2 regions of the Virgibacillus sp. DJP39 genome follow, and region 2 is predicted to be linked to the other one. Evidence: a T-box and tRNA genes for the amino acid it is inferred to sense, from the RefSeq annotation. Region 2 holds a T-box; the other holds one or more tRNA genes.

Region 1 (3,496 bases), on a different contig from region 2:
GCATTAGCCTGGTTAGTTACGAAAATTATACCTGGTGAGGATGTAACTATTGAATACAAGCCAAAACATTTAGATCCTATTTTTATTCAACAGTCTTCAACGTTGGCGTTAGACCAAGCGAAGGCAGAAGTAATACGTATGGGTGAGTATGCTGCTCAAGGACTTGAAGAAACATATGAATATTTGCTGACACAAAAGCAAAAAAACTCAGAAACCGCTTTGCAGATTGAAGGTGCATTAAATAGCCTGGATCGCAAAATAACGGATTATTTAGTGGAAATATCAGCAGGATCCCTATCAGAATTAGAAAGTGCAAAACATACTGCATTGATGGATTCCGTTCGTGATATAGAAAGAATTGGCGATCACTTCGAAAACATTGTTGAATTAATTGATTATAAAATGTCAAATAAAGTAAATTTAACAGAACAAGCACAAGAGGACTTAAACGACATGTTTGATTTGACGATTCTTACTGTTAAGCAAGCAGTTAAAGCACTTGATAACATGGATCGTGAAGAAGCATTGGCAGTTGTTCAAAAAGAGGATCAAATTGATAAGATGGAACGAAATTATCGTAAAAAACATATTATCAGGATGAATGAGGGACATTGTAGTGGTTCGGCTGGTATTGTATTTGTCGATATAATTAGTAATTTAGAACGTATAGGAGATCATTCTGTTAACATAGCAGAAGATGTTCTAGGGGAATAAAATGTACAAGAATTAGTTACCTTGAGAGAGGTAACTAATTTTTTTATATAAAATGAAGATTTAAATTGAAAAATAGAGGTGAGCGTGCTATAGTTATTAATGTTGTTAAAAACGTAACAGCAAAAATACTTTTAAAAAATTATACGAAATATGTTGACAGATTGTCCAGTACATGATAAATTATATTTCGTCGCTTGTTAATTCCTTACAACAGAAATTGAAACTTCTACTTAGATTATTTACAGTAGCTTGACCGAATGCACTATGTTTTATGAGGTCATGCGAGGAACGGTTTGTGTGACAAGCAGGCCCAAACAAGATTGTACCACTATGATCCACTTTATCAGATTATTCCACAGTAGCTCAGTGGTAGAGCTATCGGCTGTTAACCGATCGGTCGTAGGTTCGAGTCCTACCTGTGGAGCCATATGGCGGTGTAGCTCAGCTGGCGAGAGCGTACGGTTCATACCCGTGAGGTCGGGGGTTCGATCCCCTCCGCCGCTACCAATTATATATTTGAACAGATATTACTTTATGGCGATCGTGGCGAAGTGGTTAACGCACCGGATTGTGGTTCCGGCATGCGTGGGTTCGAGCCCCACCGGTCGCCCCATAAATAGTAGGACCCTTAGCTCAGCTGGTTAGAGCTATCGGCTCATAACCGATCGGTCGCAGGTTCGAGTCCTGCAGGGTCCACCATTTATTTTTTCAAATAGTACGGAGGAATACCCAAGTCTGGCTGAAGGGATCGGTCTTGAAAACCGACAGGGGTGTCAAAGCCCGCGGGGGTTCGAATCCCTCTTCCTCCTCCATACATATTTTAAAACTTTGTTAATCATTTAGTTAAATGAACATAAAGCAGTAAATAGTTAAATATGGCTCAGTAGCTCAGTCGGTAGAGCAAAGGACTGAAAATCCTTGTGTCGGCGGTTCGATTCCGTCCTGAGCCATCTTATCTTAATCAAGTTAAAAAGGATATCCTTTTTAACTTGATTTTTTTGATGCTAAGTAAACTACAAAGCTTAGACTAAGCCAAATGTTTTGCATTCCTGATGCTTTTGGTATGTTTTAAAATTAGCTATTCGTGTAATAGTATTAATAGGGTGCTTTGAATTGTGAACTATATGTTTATGCATATAAGTTGCAAGTCACTCAAAGCTCTGATAATCTTGCTTTAAAAGGTTGAATTTTCAATCCTTTTATTACAATATTTTGAAGGAGGAAGTATAATGGCTAAATTTGAATTACCAGAATTACCTTATGCATACGATGCTTTAGAACCAACTATTGATAAAGAAACAATGAACATCCATCATACGAAGCATCATAATACTTACGTAACAAAATTAAATGGTGCGCTTGAAGGACACGCTGATCTTCAGGACAAATCCATTGAAGATCTAGTTGCAGATCTTAATTCTGTACCAGAAAACATTCGTACAGCTGTCCGCAACAATGGTGGCGGTCATGCAAACCATAGCTTGTTTTGGAAAGTTCTCTCACCAAATGGTGGCGGTGAACCTTCAGGTGAACTAGCTGATAAGATTAACAATAAATTTGGCAGCTTTGATAAGTTTAAAGAAGAATTTGAAGGAGCGGCTAAAACTCGTTTTGGATCAGGTTGGGCTTGGTTAGTAGTAAATAATGGTGAACTTGAAGTAACTAGTACTCCAAATCAGGATAACCCATTAACTGAAGGCAAGACTCCAATTTTAGGACTAGATGTTTGGGAGCATGCTTACTATCTTAAATATCAAAACAAACGTCCAGAGTATGCTTCAGCATTCTGGAACGTAGTAAACTGGGATGAAGTTTCAAAAAACTATAACGAAGCTAAATAATTCTTTATTGTTTTAAGACACAGGAAATATATCCTGTGTCTTTTTTAATTTAGTGGAAACAGTTTGCATATCTCATTGCCATTTGCTCAAACTATGTAGGAACTTGCGAGGAGAAATTCACTATGCAAACATACAAAGAAAAAGTAATTAACTATATAAAAGAGAATACCGATTTAGTATTTTTGTTAGTTATAGGTGGTCTATATTCCTTAGGATTATTTTTATCCAATACGTTTGTTAATATATATTTGTGGAAACAATCTGGTGATTACGTCACAATTGCTCTTTACAATTTGGGCATTTACACGCTTCAACCTCTTACATTTATACTTGCTGGCAAAATGGCAAAAAAAATTGATCGAGTATTTCTGTTACGACTAGGGGTAATTTTTTTATCTCTATTTTTTTTGAGTGTTTTGTTCATCGGTGATTCTGCAGCGTCCTTTCATTTTTATCTTGGCGGACTATTAGGAATAGGGTTTGGATTTTACTGGCTTGCCTTTAACGTACTTACATTTGAAATAACAGAACCAAATACGCGTGATGTTTTTAATGGATTTTTAGGTGTTCTACAATCATTCGGAGGGATGATTGGTCCATTAATTGCGGGTATTATCATTGCAAACATGGAAGCCAATTTTGGCTACAAAACTATTTTCACAATTTCTTTCTTTATGTTTATTGGTGCAGTTATTTGTAGTTTCTTTCTAAGTAAGAGAAATGCAGAAGGAGCATATCACTTTAAACGTATATTACAGGAAAGAAAGCATAACAAAAACTGGAAAAAGATTTTAAACGCGCATGTTTTTCAAGGATTAAGAGAAGGGATATTTTTGTTTGTTATAGCTATTTGGGTGTTTATTGCAACTGGAAGTGAGCTTGCACTAGGAATGTTTAATCTTTTCTTATCCGGTCTTTCATTTGTATTCTATTTTCTTGTA
Region 2 (3,496 bases):
AAATTAGTTAAAGTTAATTATCGAGTGGTAGATGATCGGTCATTCACTGTACAGGCAAATGATTTAATATCATTTAAAGGCAAAGGCCGCAGTAAGGTTGAAGGGATTAATGGAAAGACTAAGAAGGAAAAGCTTAAAATAACAACTTCGAAGTTAAAATAGTTTGAAAAACATGCAGGATTTCCATAGGAAACGTCGAATTAAGTCGTAATAGGAAAAATTTTAATTAATTGATATATTGTTTTCTAAATAAAGTAAGGAGGTGGCCCAAGTGCCATTAACACCACTAGATATCCATAACAAAGAATTCACAAAAGGCTTTCGGGGTTATGATGAAGATGAAGTTAACGAATTTTTAGACCAAGTAATTAAAGACTATGAAATGGTGATTCGGGAAAGAAAAGAACTGAAAGAAAAAATGGAACAACTAAATGAAAAACTAGGTCATTTTACTAATATTGAAACCACCTTAAATAAGTCAATTTTAATTGCTCAGGAAACTGCAGAGGAAGTTCGTGGTAACGCAACGAAAGAATCAAAGTTGATAATTAAAGAAGCAGAGAAAAACGCAGATCGTATTATTAACGAAGCACTTAACAAATCGCGCAGAATTTCCATGGATGTAGAAGAACTTAAAAAACAGGGTAAGGTATTCCGTACTAGACTAAGAATGCTTATTGAAGCACAGTTAGAAATGATTGGAACAGATGATTGGGATCACTTATTTGACGAAGAAATTGGCGAAGAACTTGAATTAGCAGAAAATAGATCTTAATTGTTGACGATTAAAGCAATATTAATCTATAATAAAATAAACTTAATTAATAAGTGAATAGTAACATACAAGGACGGAGACAGTATAATTGTTATACTCTGTTTAAAGCGAGCTGGGATACGGTGTAAGCCTGGTACAGAAAACATTTAGAACATCACTCCTGAGTATCCGATCGAATCTGTCAGAGGAGAATTGGACGTGTCGTTCACGTTACGAACTTCGAGTGAATTTAAGTTTTAATTAAGAATTTAAATTTATAAGGGTGGTACCGCGAGTCTTCTCGTCCCTTTTGGGATGTAGAGGGCTTTTTTTAATATTTTTAGAAAACTTGGCTTATCGCAAGCCTTTTGGCGAAAGCTTAGTGCAGCACTTATGCAGAAAGAAAGTTTATTGCTAAAAATAATTGCTACATAAAACTATTTCTTGATTACAATAACTATTTCTTGATTACAATAAATAAATGATCAAGGCTTATAGCAAGTTAACACTAGGAGGAACAATAATGGATTATAAAGACACATTACTAATGCCAAAGACAGAGTTTCCAATGCGAGGTAATTTACCAAACAAGGAACCTGTACGTCAACAGAAATGGGAAGAAGAAAATATATATGAAAAAGGGCAGGAACGTACAAAGGGCCGACCTTTATTTGTCTTACATGACGGACCACCATATGCAAATGGTGATTTGCATATTGGGCACGCATTAAATAAAATACTTAAGGATTTCATCACTCGTTACAAATCAATGACTGGTTTCAGTGCTCCATATGTGCCTGGTTGGGACACACATGGACTGCCGATTGAAACAGCTTTGACAAAGAAGAAAAAGATAAATCGAAAAGAACTTAGTATTGCTGAATTCAGAAAAATGTGTGCTGAGTATGCAATGGGTCAGATAGATAATCAACGTACACAGTTTAAACAACTTGGAGTCAGAGGAGATTGGGATAACCCATATATCACATTAAACAAGAACTATGAAGCAGCACAAATTAAGGTCTTTGGTGAGATGGCTAATAAAGGGTATATCTATAAAGGATTAAAACCAGTTTATTGGTCACCATCATCTGAATCAGCCCTTGCTGAGGCAGAAATTGAATACCATGATAAGCGTTCACCATCTATTTATGTTGGTTTTGAAGTAACGGATGGAAAAGGTCTACTCGATGGTGGAGAAAAGGTTATCATCTGGACTACTACACCATGGACTATTCCAGCAAATCTTGGGATTAGTTTACACCCAAAATTCGATTATGTTGTTGTAAAGGTAGAGAATGAAAAATTTGTTGTGGCACAGGATCTGCTTGAGACAGTGTCTAATGAATTGGATTGGGAAAATCCAGAAGTTATTAAAACATTTAAAGGCCAAGAGGCTGATAAAATCGTTACGAAGCATCCTTTTTATGACAGAGACTCTATTGTCATGTTAGGTGATCATGTGACAACAGATGCAGGTACAGGATGTGTTCATACTGCTCCTGGTCATGGTGAAGATGATTTTTATGTTTCAAAAGGATATGGACTAGAAGCATTATGTCCTGTTGATGACAAAGGTATTTTTACGAGTGAGGCTCCCGGATTTGAAGGATTATTTTATGATGAGGCAAACAAACAAATCACAGAAAAGCTTGAAGAGGTTGGGGCTTTATTAAAACTAACATTCATCACTCATTCTTACCCACATGACTGGCGTACGAAAAAACCAACAATTTTCCGTGCAACATCACAGTGGTTTGCGTCAATCAAGGACTTCCGCCAAGATATTTTAGAAGAAATTAAACGAGTTAATTGGTATCCAAGCTGGGGTGAAACACGATTATTTAATATGGTTCGAGACCGTGAAGATTGGTGTATTTCACGCCAACGAGCATGGGGAGTACCAATTCCTGTTTTTTACGCTGAAGACCAAACACCGATTATTACAGAGGAAACGATTGCACATATTTCTAAGTTGTTTGCTGAACACGGTTCGAACGTTTGGTTCGAGCGCGAGGCTAAGGATTTGCTACCAGAAGGATTTACATCTGATCATAGCCCAAACGGGAAATTTACAAAAGAAACAGACATCATGGATGTATGGTTTGATTCAGGTTCTTCCCATGAAGGAGTATTAGTTGGTCGAGATGACCATAGACGTCCTGCAGATATTTATTTGGAAGGAAGTGACCAGTATCGCGGGTGGTTTAACTCTTCCTTATCAACGTCTGTTGCGGTTACAGGGAAAGCACCATATGAGAATATTGTCTCTCATGGATTTGTTCTAGATGGCAATGGCCGGAAAATGAGTAAATCATTAGGCAACATTATGAGTCCATCAAAAGTTCAAAAACAATTGGGATCCGATATCCTTCGTTTATGGGTATCATCAGTGGACTATCAAGCAGATGTTCGTATTTCACAGGATATTTTAAAGCATGTGTCAGAGGCGTATCGAAAAATTAGAAATACATTCCGCTTTATGCTGGCAAACTTAGCTGATTTTAATCCTGAAACTGACCGTGTAAATGTAAGTGACTTGCAGGAAGTTGACCAATATATGCTACATCGTCTGCAGCAGATAAACAAAAATGTGAGATCAGGCTATGATAAATTTGAGTTTTCAACAATTTATCATCAGGTTCACAACTTTTGCGCAGTAGATCTTAGCTCATTCTATTTAGACTTTGCAAAAGATATTCTGTATATTGAAGCAGCGGATAACGCGCAACGCAGAAGTAT

What was found. The T-box of region 2 lies ahead of ileS (isoleucine--tRNA ligase). A T-box ahead of a tRNA ligase gene usually reads a tRNA of that ligase, here a tRNA-Ile.
Region 1: it encodes a tRNA-Ile, which carries the amino acid that the T-box ahead of ileS (isoleucine--tRNA ligase) is inferred to sense. The anticodon was not compared.

Annotation. Positions count from the first base shown of each region.
Region 1 covers NZ_JBMERP010000032.1:7,722-11,217, reverse strand. The annotation lists gene ACOI1D_RS11765 (Na/Pi cotransporter family protein) at 1-714, shown strand, start outside; tRNA gene ACOI1D_RS11760 (tRNA-Asn) at 1,067-1,141, shown strand; tRNA gene ACOI1D_RS11755 (tRNA-Met) at 1,145-1,221, shown strand; tRNA gene ACOI1D_RS11750 (tRNA-His) at 1,252-1,327, shown strand; tRNA gene ACOI1D_RS11745 (tRNA-Ile) at 1,337-1,413, shown strand; tRNA gene ACOI1D_RS11740 (tRNA-Ser) at 1,434-1,526, shown strand; tRNA gene ACOI1D_RS11735 (tRNA-Phe) at 1,592-1,664, shown strand; gene sodA (superoxide dismutase SodA) at 1,944-2,555, shown strand; gene ACOI1D_RS11725 (MFS transporter) at 2,678-3,496, shown strand, end outside.
Region 2 covers NZ_JBMERP010000002.1:29,256-32,751, forward strand. The annotation lists gene ACOI1D_RS01100 (RNA-binding protein) at 1-162, shown strand, start outside; gene ACOI1D_RS01105 (DivIVA domain-containing protein) at 272-775, shown strand; T-box leader at 837-1,066, shown strand; gene ileS (isoleucine--tRNA ligase) at 1,278-3,496, shown strand, end outside.